One region of the Ralstonia sp. RRA genome, then DNA from elsewhere that is predicted to be linked to it. Evidence: predicted binding sites of a transcription regulator. Region 1 holds the regulator's gene; the other holds the start of a gene.
The links. Region 1 encodes LexA, which represses DNA repair genes until DNA is damaged. Its sites were predicted from a motif close to ACTGTATNNNNATACAGT; they were not measured.
Positions count from the first base shown of each region.

Region 2: recA (recombinase RecA) is a predicted target of LexA. The motif match lies at 4,253-4,270, and genes of this name have one in related genera.

Region 1 is NZ_CP146091.1:1,957,657-1,963,584, reverse strand. It holds gene V6657_RS09670 (DUF4440 domain-containing protein) at 1-309, opposite strand, end outside; gene V6657_RS09665 (dipeptidase) at 448-2,178, shown strand; gene V6657_RS09660 (cupin domain-containing protein) at 2,195-2,506, shown strand; gene V6657_RS09655 (hypothetical protein) at 2,832-3,014, opposite strand; gene lexA (transcriptional repressor LexA) at 3,133-3,786, opposite strand; gene V6657_RS09645 (ferredoxin--NADP reductase) at 4,040-4,816, shown strand; gene V6657_RS09640 (asparaginase) at 4,955-5,928, shown strand, end outside.
Region 2 is NZ_CP146091.1:527,691-533,618, forward strand. It holds gene V6657_RS02590 (MFS transporter) at 1-1,380, opposite strand, end outside; gene V6657_RS02595 (DUF4212 domain-containing protein) at 1,580-1,885, opposite strand; gene V6657_RS02600 (sensor histidine kinase) at 1,882-3,441, opposite strand; gene V6657_RS02605 (response regulator transcription factor) at 3,434-4,141, opposite strand; gene recA (recombinase RecA) at 4,425-5,486, shown strand; gene recX (recombination regulator RecX) at 5,583-5,928, shown strand, end outside.

The DNA of each region.
Region 1 (5,928 bases):
CGTGCGATTCGATTGCACCAGCGTGTAGGTGAGCAGGTAGTTGTCCGGCGCGATCTCCTGGCAGCGGAAGTCACGCGTTTGCCAGAATTCCTCCCCGATGTGCCCGTGCCGGGCATCCAGCACGCCGAGCACATAGCTGCGGCTGTAGCGTTGGCCCGAAGCGCCGACTTCCCAGAAATCCTCCGTTGTCATGCGCTCGAAATCTTCGCGGCGGGTGCCGAACTCCGGGCGGTGGAAGATGGGTTCGCGCTTGCGCAGTTCCTCCAGCACCTCGAGCAGGGTGGGGGCAGTGTCCAGACACGGTTCCATGCGGCGAGCCTCCTGGGAAAGATTCAAGCATAACCGCATCGCTGCGCGGTCCGCGAAGCCGGGGTTGCGGCGCTGCACAATGCGCGCGTCAGGCATCGCCCCTATGATGGCGCCTTCGCCTTTTTCGGAAACGTTTCAATGCAACGCACTGTCCATATGGGCCTGTCTTCGCTGACGGTCGCTTTGTCGCTCGCGTTTGGTGCCGGCGCTTTTGCTGCCACGCTCCAGAAACCTCAGCTCGACGCGCTGGTTGTGGCCGAACAATCCAAGGCCTCGGCTGACCTCAACAGTTTCCTTGCTGCCGCAGCCAAGGCCGATCCGCAGGTTGCGGGCAGCGTTGCTGCGTATCAAAAGAAGGCTACGCTGACCGGTGATGACCTCGTCAACATCGGCCGCCTGCTTGGCGTGTACAACCGCCTGCACAATCAGCAGGCCGTGATCGGTTCGATCGAGAAGATGGTCGCGCTGCCCACGGTGCGCGACGACAAGATCCCGCAGCACGAGAACCCCGCCATCGTGGCATTTGGCAAGCTTATCGAGGGCATGGCCAACGACTTCGGCCTGAAATTCCGCAACGTCGACAACCGCGTGTTCGAAGTCACGCTGCCCGGCACTGGCTCAGATGAATTCGGCATCCTGACGCACGCCGACGTCGTGCCCGCCAAGGCTGAAGAATGGGTGCTCAGCGATGGCACCAAGCTCGATCCCTTCAAGGTCACGCGCGTGGGCAGCCTGCTATACGGTCGCGGCACCATTGACGACAAGGGCTCGATTGCCGCCGCGCTGTACGCCATGAAGACGGTCAAGGACAGCGGCGTGCCGCTCGCACGCACGATCCGCCTGATGATCGAGACCACCGAAGAAACCGGCGGCGATGGCATGAAGTACTACCGCGAGCGCACGCAATTGCCTGCATACAACATCGTGCTCGATAGCAAGTACCCGGCCGTGGTGGCTGAGAAGGGTACAGGTGCACTCAAGGTGTTCTTCCCCGCGCAGGCTGGGGATGCCGCGCGTACGGCGATCGTTTCGATGACCGGTGCGGCATCGGCCAGCTCCATCCCGCAGACGGCGACGGCCACGCTCAAGGGCGGCGATCTGGGCGTAGCTGCCGCCGCGCTCGAAGCCAAGCGCGATGCCTTTGTGAGCAGCCTGGCAGCGCAGGGCAAATTCTCGATCGACATCACGCGCAACGTAGACAGCATCGTCGTGAAGGTTACTGGTACCTCGGCGCACGGCTCGCGCCCGGAAGAGGGCGTGAATCCGCTACCGCGCCTGGCGCTGTTCCTGCGCGCGGCGGATCTGGGGCTGGCCGACAATGCCTACGCCCATGCCGTGCGCTACCTGACCGATCTCTACGGCACCGACTACCTGGGCAACACTATCGGCGTCGCCTACAAGGACGATTTCATGGGCCCGCTCACCATCTCGCCTACCGTGATCGGCGACAAGAACGGCCGCGTGGAGGTGACTGCCAACGTGCGCATGCCGCGTGGCAAGACGCCCGACGCACTGCGCGGCGAGATTGCCGGCAAGATCAATGCATGGGCCAACGCCAACCACGTCGCGCTGGAAATCAACCACGACCAGGGCAACTGGATGGCACGCGATCCGAAGGGCGCGTGGTTGTCGACGCTGCTCAACATCTACGGCGACACGACGGGTCTGGACGCCAAGCCTGTGCCGACTGCCGGCAGCACCACCGCCAAGCTGATGCCGAACGCGATCAACTTCGGTCCGGCCATGCCCGGCAAGAAGTACACCGCACACAACGCCAACGAGTACAAGGAAGTGCCGGATCTCGACCTCGATATGCAGATGTTCACCGAGATGCTGGTGCGCATCGGCAACCTGCCGTCGATGCAATAAACGTCGCACGATCGCCATGAAGATCATCCGCGCCAAGTCGTTCACCGCAGAGCGCGCCTGGGGTGCGCTCGACATCGCCAATATGGGTGGCATCACGACGCGCCTGCATTGGACCGATCAGCCGTATCGCTGGCACGTGAACGATGGTGAGGAGGTCTTCGTGGTGCTCGACGGTACCGTCGACATGCGCTATCGAGAGGCTGGCGCGGAGAAGGTTGCGGTGCTTGAGCCGGGTGACATCTTCTTTGCGGGCATTGGCTGCGAGCACGTAGCGCATCCACGCGGTGCGGCGCGGATTCTCGTGGTGGAGAAAGCTGGCAGCGTGTAGATGCTGGGTGGTGGGTTGCGGCGCAAAAAAAAGCCCGCAATCTGCGGGCTTCGAATTCAGCGATCTCAATTGCCCCTGAGGGCACTAGCAATACTACTGTCACGCACGCCAAACAAAATCCGGGTAAACGTCCGTTTTGCCAGCGAAACATTCGCGAATGTGGCGCTGCATCAACATGCGGACTGAAAAAACAGCCCGCACAAATGGCGGGCCGAAAATCAGTTGAAGAAAGCCCTGTCCTCAGGGCCCGGCCAGTGTATGAAATCAGTTGCGGCGGCAGCATTGGGGAATGCCCTGATCGGGGCCACTAGGTGACGCACTGGCATCAATAGTGTTCGGCGCCAGCCGGGCGTGCCGCTGTCGGAATGGCGTCCAGCATGCGGCAGATCGCGGCCATGCTCCCGACCATCGTGCGGCGTTGTTCCCCCTGATAGATGCGCACGCCCTGGGTTTGGCGGTAGGGCACCGGATGCACCGGGCGGCGGGAAGACATCGATCCGAGTCGCATGGCAGACCTCGTGAGTTCGGGTGAAAAAGCGGGCGGCAAGACTCTGCCCCGGCGAGCCGACGGCTCACCTCCGGGTAGGGCAAGCAACAAGGGAAAGCGGCGCGCGAGCGCCTCAGGCTTACGGGGCGGCTGGTCGGATCAGGCCGACAGCCAAGCCCTCCAGATGAAACTCGTCGCGATCCAGATCGACGTGGATCGGCTCAAAGTCTGGATTCTCGGCAATCAACTCAACATGACGGCCCTTGCGCTGGAAGCGCTTGACCGTGACGTCGTCACCCAGGCGAGCAACGACAATCTTGCCGTTGGAGGCTTCAGTCGCGCGCTGCACGGCCAGCAGGTCGCCATCCAGGATGCCGGCGTCGCGCATGCTCATGCCGCGCACTTTCAGCAGGAAGTCCGGTTGGGCCGAGAACAGTGACGGATCGACTTGGTACTGCCGATCAATATGTTCGGCGGCCAGGATCGGGCTACCGGCAGCCACACGGCCAACCAGCGGCAACGTCAATTGCATCAGGCCCATCGACGGCAGCGAGAACTGATGCTGGCTGGCGTCATCGCCCATTGCACGTAGCCGGATGCCGCGCGAGGCGCCAGGCGTCAGTTCGATCACGCCTTTGCGCGCCAGCGCCCGCAGATGTTCTTCAGCGGCATTGGGCGACGAGAAACCAAACTCCGCGGCAATCTCAGCGCGGGTGGGCGGAAAGCCGGTGCGCTGGATCGTCTGGCGGATCAGGTCGTAGATCTGCTGCTGGCGGGGGGTGAGGGTGGCCATTGGCGTACTGTATATTTGAACAGGTGCTGTGATTTTATACAGTGACGCGGGAAGCGCAAGTGATTTCGTTGCGGCATGTTGCGCGGGTGCGCCGCAGCCTCTGACCCAAGTCAAAACCTGTGCGGCTGGTTAGAAGCTTATGCGCAATCCATACAGGCGCGGCTGAGGGGAATCGCATAAAATCAAGGCCTTGACCGTATTTTGCACTGCCACATAGCCCGATTGAACCTCGTTGGGCTGGCCAAACGTCACCATGTCCGCATTCAATCAAGAGACCGTTCTGAGCGTCCATCACTGGAACGACTCCCTGTTCAGCTTCAAGACCACGCGCGACCAGGCGCTGCGCTTCCACAACGGCCACTTCGTTATGATCGGCCTGGAAGTCGAGGGCAAGCCGCTGATGCGTGCCTACAGCATTGCCAGCCCGAACTACGAAGAGCATCTGGAGTTCTTCAGTATCAAGGTCCAGAACGGCCCGCTCACTTCGCGCCTGCAGCACCTGAAAGTGGGCGACAAGCTGCTGGTGAGCAAGAAGCCGGTCGGCACGCTCGTGCTGGATGACCTGCTGCCTGGCAAGAACCTCTACCTGTTCGGTACCGGCACTGGTCTGGCGCCGTTCATGAGCATCATCCAGGACCCGGATACCTACGAGCGCTTCGAAAAGGTCGTGCTGCTGCACGGCGTGCGCCAAGTGAGCGAGTTGGCCTATGCCGACTTCATCACCAGCGAACTGCCGAACAACGAATTCTTCGGCGACCAGGTGCGTGAGAAGCTGATCTATTACCCGACCGTCACGCGCGAGCCGTTCCGCAACATGGGCCGCCTGACGGACCTCGTGGACAACGGCAAGCTATCCGCCGACATTGGCCTGCCGCCGATGGACCCGGCCGTGGATCGCGCCATGATCTGCGGCAGCCCAGCCATGCTGGAAGACACCTGCAAGCTGCTCGATGCGCGTGGTTTCAAGATTTCGCCGCGCATGGGTGAGGCCGGTGACTACGTGATCGAACGCGCCTTCGTCGAGAAGTAAGCGCCGCTGCTTCTGTTGCAAACGCCGGCCTGAGTGCCGGCGTTTTGCTTTAGCGCTTGCCCAAGGGCAATCCCGCGTCGGCAAAGGAGGGGCGCGCGGATACAATGCGCGCCTCGTCCACCACGCATGTTCGCAACGATGTCCTTGCCTACCATTGCTATCCTCGCTACCGGCGGCACGATCGCTGGGTCCGCTGATGATGCTGGCGCTGCCGCCCGCTACCGTGCCGGCGCTGTGCCCATCGATCAATTGCTTGCCGCCAGCAAGCTTGGGTTGGAGCGCATTGCCAATGTGCGCGCCGAGCAGGTCGCACAGATTGATAGCAAAGACCTGACCTTCGATGTGTGGGAGAGACTGGTCGCGCGCATCCGCCACTGGATCGACGTCGAGCGCGTGGATGGCGTGGTCATCACACACGGCACGGATACGCTCGAAGAGACGGCCATGCTGCTGCACCTGACGCAGCAGACCGATGTGCCCATCGTTGTGACCGCCGCGATGCGGCCGTCGACCTCGCTGTCGGCGGATGGTCCGCTGAACCTGCTGAACGCCGTGCGACTGGCGGCCAGTCCGGCCTCGCGGGGGCGCGGTGTGCTGGTGGCGCTCAATCAGCGCGTGCATGCGGCACGTGACGTACAGAAGGGGCACACCTACGCGGTGGAGGCGTTTGTCTCGCCCGATAGTGGTCCGGTGGGTTTTGTGCTGGACACGCAGGTGCAGTTTTCGCGCGCGACCCAGCGCCCAGCATCGGCTGACGTGCTGCCGATGCCGCAGGCGGGTCAATGGCCGTGGGTCGAGGTGCTGGCGAGCTATGCGCAGCCGGATGCGCGACTGGTCGATACGCTGGTCGCGGCCGGCGTGAAGGGGCTGGTGATTGCGGCCACTGGTGCGGGCTCGATTCACACGAATCTCGAGGCCGCACTTGAGCGCGCTAGCCAGCAAGGCGTGTTTGTGCTGCGTTCGACACGTACCGGCGCGGGCGTCGTGCCCGCGCAACCCAATGGGCAGGGCTGGGCCTCCACGGGCACGCTCAATCCGTACAAGGCGCGCGTGCTGCTGATGCTGCTTCTCGCGGCGGGGCGTGCTCAGGCAGAAACTGCCTCCCTGCAGCA
Region 2 (5,928 bases), 1.4 Mb from region 1:
ATCGGCCTTGGTCGGGTAGTTGGCGGCCTTGAGCGACTCGCTCACCTGCTTCTTGAAGTCGGCGATCTTCGTCTTGCTCTCGGCGTCGAAGCTCTGGCCATCTGGCGTGCGGGTGGCGTTGAGCGAGGCGATCTGCTTGCCAGCGATCGTGACCGAGGCGACCGTGCCGGCCGGGCCTTCCAATGTCTCGTAGCTTGCCGACGATTGCGCCAGCGTACGCTTGGCAATGTCGCACGACGAGCGGAAGTCCACCTCGCGGGCGATCGGGCTGCCCTGGAACGAGCACTCCTTCGGGTCGACCGTGATGGTGATCTGCGCAGTATGCTGGGCACGCTCCAGCGCCGGGTTGGCGTAGTGCGTCAGCGCCTTGAACAGCGGGAAGTACGTCAGCACCGCCAGCAGGCAACCGGCCAGGATGATCTTCTTGCGGCCGATGCGGTCCGACAGCGAGCCGAAGAACACGAAGAACGGTGTGCCGATGGCCAGCGCCACCGCAATCAGCACATTGGCTGTGAACGCGTCGACCTTCAGCACCTGCGTGAGGAAGAACAGCGCGTAGAACTGGCCCGTGTACCAGACCACGGCTTGGCCGGCGGTCAGACCGATCAGCGCCAGGATCACGATCTTCAGGTTGCGCCATTGGCCGAAGGCTTCCGTCAGCGGGGCCTTGGAGGTCTTGCCCTCGGCCTTCATCTTCTGGAACGCCGGCGATTCGCTCATCGACAGGCGGATGTACACCGACGTTGCCAGCAGCAGAATCGAGACCAGGAACGGGATACGCCAGCCCCAATCGTCGAACGACTTGCCGGTCAGCTCGCGCACCACCAGGATAACAACCAGCGACAGGAACAGGCCCAGCGTGGCCGTGGTCTGGATCCACGACGTGTAAGCACCGCGGCGGCCGTGCGGCGCGTGCTCGGCCACGTAGGTGGCGGCACCACCGTACTCACCGCCTAGTGCCAGGCCCTGCAGCATGCGCAGCGCGATCAGGATGATCGGCGCAGCCACGCCAATCGTGCCGTAAGAGGGCAGCAGGCCGACGATGAACGTTGACGTACCCATGATCACGATGGTGACCAGGAACGTGTACTTGCGGCCGATCATGTCGCCGAGGCGGCCGAACACCAGCGCGCCGAACGGGCGCACCAGGAAGCCGGCGGCAAAGGCCAGCAGTGCAAAGATGAAACCCGCCGTTGGATCCAGGCCCGAGAAGAACTGCTTGGCGATGATCGCCGCCAGCGAGCCGTAGAGATAGAAGTCGTACCACTCGAACACCGTCCCGAGCGACGAAGCGAAGATGACCTTCTTCTCCTCCCTCGTCATGGGCGCAGGCTGGACACGCCCGGCGGGCGCGTTCGGTGCACTTTGCACGGTTGCCATGTTGTCTCCTGTTTTCGTAGGTCGTCCCGCTGGGCATGGACATGACAACGCAACGCAATCGCCCGCGGAATTGTGAACGATTGTGGAAAGCGAAACTTACTGCGTTCTGACACGAACGCCCCGCCAACGGGGCATTTTCGTCGGGGTATACACGAAGATGTGCGCGTTGCGTTGCGGCGCAAGTTGCTGCTTCAGCGCATCAAATGGAGGGCGGGGGAGTGGGGTCAGTGGCGTCGTGCTGCGATGTCTCGTCATCCTGCGATGCAGCATCCGCAGCGCGGTTAGTGCGCCACGCATACAGCACGGTAATCAGCACATAGACGATGGGCGCGCCCTGGCCCGCCACCCAGTAAGCGAACGGCCAACCGAAGAAGCGCATCGACAGATCGCGCGCGAAGAACGCCACCACATAGGTGACGACAAACCACACCCCCAACAGCGCGGTGATCCAGCGCATGTTGGCGATCCAGCGTCGGCGTGCGGGCGTTCCGGGCGTGATGCTCATGCGGTGGTTTCCCCGTCCGGTGCGCAGCGATGCAGCGTGATGCGAAAGCGCGCGCCCGCCACGCGTGGCGATGCCTGGTAGACGTTGTCGAGCACCTCGATATCGCCGCCGTGCTGCTGCACGATCTCACGCACGATGGCCAGGCCCAACCCGCTGCCCTCGGCTTGCGTGCCGAGAATGCGATAGAAGCGCTGCATCACGCGTTCACGCTCCGCCACGGGGATGCCGGGGCCGGTGTCGTCCACGTCGATGAACACGAACGGCTCGAACGGCGCAGTCGTCACGCGCACTGTCACGTGACCGCCGTCAGGCGTGTAGCGGATGGCGTTGTCGAGCAGGTTGTTGAGCATCTCGGCCAGCATCGTCGCGTTGCCGGACGTCATGACCGGCGGGCCGGGCTCTTCGAAGCCGAGGTCGATCTGCTTGGTCCATGCCTTCTGCAGCCAGTCGGCCACCACCTGCCGCGACAGCGCGCAGATATCAAGCGGCACCATGCCGTCGGTCGCGCCCATGTTCTCCATGCGCGCCAGCGAGAGCAGTTGCTTGACGAGGTGCGCCGTGCGGTCCGAGCTGTCGGCGATGTGGGCGAGCGTGCGGCGCAGCTCGTCGGGCGACTGTTCACGCTGCGCCAGTTCCGCCTGCATGCGCAGGCCGGCTAGCGGCGTCTTCATCTGGTGCGCGGCATCGGCAATGAAACGCTTCTGCGTCTGCACAGATTGCTCCAACCGCCCGAGCAGGTCATTGAACGATGCCACCAGCGGTGTCAGCTCCTGCGGCGCGGCGCCTTCGTCGATCGGGCTGGTGTCGCCCGGGTTGCGCGCGCGGATGCGCTCCTGAATCGCATTGAGCGGCGCCAGCCCGCGCGTGAGTCCGAACCACACCAGAATCACCGCCAGCGGCAGGATCACGAACTGCGGCAGGATCACGCCCTTGATGATTTCGTTGGCCAGTTGCGCACGCTTGTCGAGCGTTTCCGCCACCTGCACCAGCGCGGGTTTGCCGCCGGTCATGCCGGGGCGCTGCACAAACGTATACGCCACGCGGATCTCTGTGCCATGGATACGGTCGTCGCGCAATTGCACGAGGCTGCCGGCATTGGCGTCTTCTTCCGGGGGGAGCGGCAGGTCGCGATCGCCCGAGACGAACTCGCCACTCTCGCCGAGCACCTGGTAATAGATGTTGTCGGTCTCATCGGCACGCAGGATCTCGCGCGCGGAGATCGGCAACTGCAGCGTCACGCGCCCGTTCACCTCGCGCAGCTGCTGGCTGAGCACGATGGCGCTCGATTCCAGCGCGCGGTCGTACGGTGCATTCGCGATCGACTTGGCCACAAGGTACGTCACCGCAATGCTCATCGGCCAGAGCAGCAACAGCGGCGCGAGCATCCAGTCGAGAATCTCGCCGAACAGCGATCGGGCGACGGGCCCGGTGGTGGCGTCTTCGAGATGGGGGAGGGTATCGGCGAGGTCGCGGTCGTCAGCCTGGGGTGCAACGCCGGGGCGCGGTGCGCGCGGGATCCGGTGGCGACGCCACGGCCAGGCCAGCCGATCAGCCATGGGCAGTGGCAGGGTTGGCGGGGGCGGCAGCGCGCTCCAGGCAATAGCCCAACCCGCGCACGGTGGCAATGCGGATGCCATCCACCTCAATCTTCTTGCGCAAGCGGTGGACGTACACCTCGATGGCGTTGTTGCTGACTTCTTCGCCCCAGCCGCACAGATGGTCGACCAGTTGCTCCTTCGACACCAGCCGGCCCACGCGCGCCAGCAGGATCTCCAGCAGCCCGATCTCACGCGCCGACAGGTCGATCATCTGGTCATGGATATAGGCGATGCGGCCAACTTGGTCGAACGCCAGCGGGCCGTGCCGGACGAGCGTGGCGCCGCCACCGGTACCCCGCCGCACCAGGGCGCGCACGCGTGCCTCCAGTTCGGACAGGGCGAAGGGCTTGGCCATGTAGTCGTCGGCGCCCAGGTCCAGGCCCTTGACGCGGTCTTCCACGCTGTCTGCGGCGGTCAGGATCAGCACCGGCAGCATGGCCCCGCGTGAACGCAGGCGACGGAGCACCTCCAGCCCCGACAGGCGCGGCAACCCCACGTCGAGGATCAGCAGGTCATAGGTCTGGGCCGTTTGCGTGGCAAGCGCCGCATCGGCGGCGGCCCCATCTTCGGCCCGGTCAACGGCGTAGCCTGCCTGGCGCAGCGAACGGGTCAAACCGTCGGCCAGGGTGGCGTCGTCTTCGGCAATCAGGATGCGCATGCGTGTCTCCCCGCGATGCTCGGGCGTGGTGTCTGACCGGCCCATTCCGCCCGCTACATTGTTTTCACGCGTGTTGTTGCGCAATCGCTGCGCTGGAGGCTTGTCAAAACCACTGGTTTTTTATACAGTACTCCGAACTCGCGGTGCTGTAGTCTTGGCGGCGCTAAAGTATTCAAGATTGGTTCCAGCGTCAGGCCGTGCAGCTGATCTGCTGTTGCGAACAAACGCAGGAATCATCGGCCCTTGCGGCCCATTTATACACCAAATCGCACGAAGGACGACCATGGAAGACGGCAAGAAGGCAGCCACGATGAGCGCAGAAAAGCAGAAGGCGCTGGCTGCCGCGCTCGCGCAGATCGAAAAGCAGTTCGGCAAGGGCTCCATCATGAAGATGGGCGATGCCGAGGTGGAGCCGGTCCAGGTCGTGTCCACGGGCTCGCTGGGGCTGGACGTGGCGCTGGGCGTTGGTGGTCTGCCGCGCGGCCGCGTGATTGAAATCTACGGTCCGGAATCGTCCGGTAAGACCACGCTGACGCTGCAGGTGGTGGCCGAGATGCAGAAGCTGGGCGGTACCTGCGCGTTCATTGATGCAGAACATGCGCTGGACGTCACTTACGCAGACAAGATCGGCGTGAGCGTGCCGGACCTGCTGATCTCCCAGCCGGACACCGGTGAACAGGCTCTGGAAATTGCCGACGCGCTGGTGCGTTCGGGCTCGGTCGACCTGATCGTGATCGACTCGGTGGCCGCCCTGGTGCCGAAGGCGGAAATCGAAGGCGAAATGGGCGACGCGCTGCCCGGCCTGCAAGCCCGACTGATGAGCCAGGCGCTGCGCAAGCTGACCGGCACCATCAAGAAGACCAACTGTATGGTCATCTTCATCAACCAGATCCGCATGAAGATTGGGGTGATGTTCGGCTCGCCGGAAACCACCACGGGCGGTAACGCGCTCAAGTTCTACGCCTCGGTGCGCCTGGATATCCGTCGCATTGGCTCGATCAAGAAGGGCGATGACGTGGTCGGCAACGAAACCAAGGTCAAGGTCGTCAAGAACAAGGTGGCACCGCCGTTCCGCGAAGCCATCTTCGACATCCTCTATGGTCAGGGCGTCTCGCGCGAGGGCGAAATCATCGACCTGGGCGTCGAAGCCAAGATCGTTGAGAAGTCCGGCGCCTGGTACAGCTACGGTGGCGAGCGTATCGGCCAAGGCCGTGACAACTGCCGCGAATACCTGCGTGAGAACCCTGACCTGGCCCGCGACATCGAGAACAAGGTTCGCGAGGCACTGGGCGTGACGCCGATGGGTGCTGTCGTGGCGGCCGCAGTCGAGGTCGAGGAAGAGTAATTGGGTTGGCCGTCGGCGCAGATCGGCGGCTCTATCGAGCTTCATACGCCTGCCGTCCCCCAACGGCGGGCGTTTTTCTTTGGGGCGTGAAGCCACATGCCGTTGCCGCGTCAACCGCTGTCACTCAAGGCGCGCGCGCTGGGTTATTTGTCCCGGCGCGAGCATAGCCGTGCTGAACTGCGCCGCAAACTGGCACCGCACGCCGAATCTGCAGAGGAGGTGGACGCGCTGCTGGATTGGCTAGAGGGTGAGAACTGGCTGTCCAATGCACGCTTCGCTGAAAGCGTGGTGCACCGCCGTGCGGGCCGTTACGGTACCGCCCGGCTGATGCAGGAACTGAAAACCCACCAGCTCGGCGAAGAAACGCTGGGCGAGGTGAAGGCCCAACTGCAGAGTACCGAGGTGGCGCGGGCCAAGGCACTCTGGGATAAGCGCTTCGGCC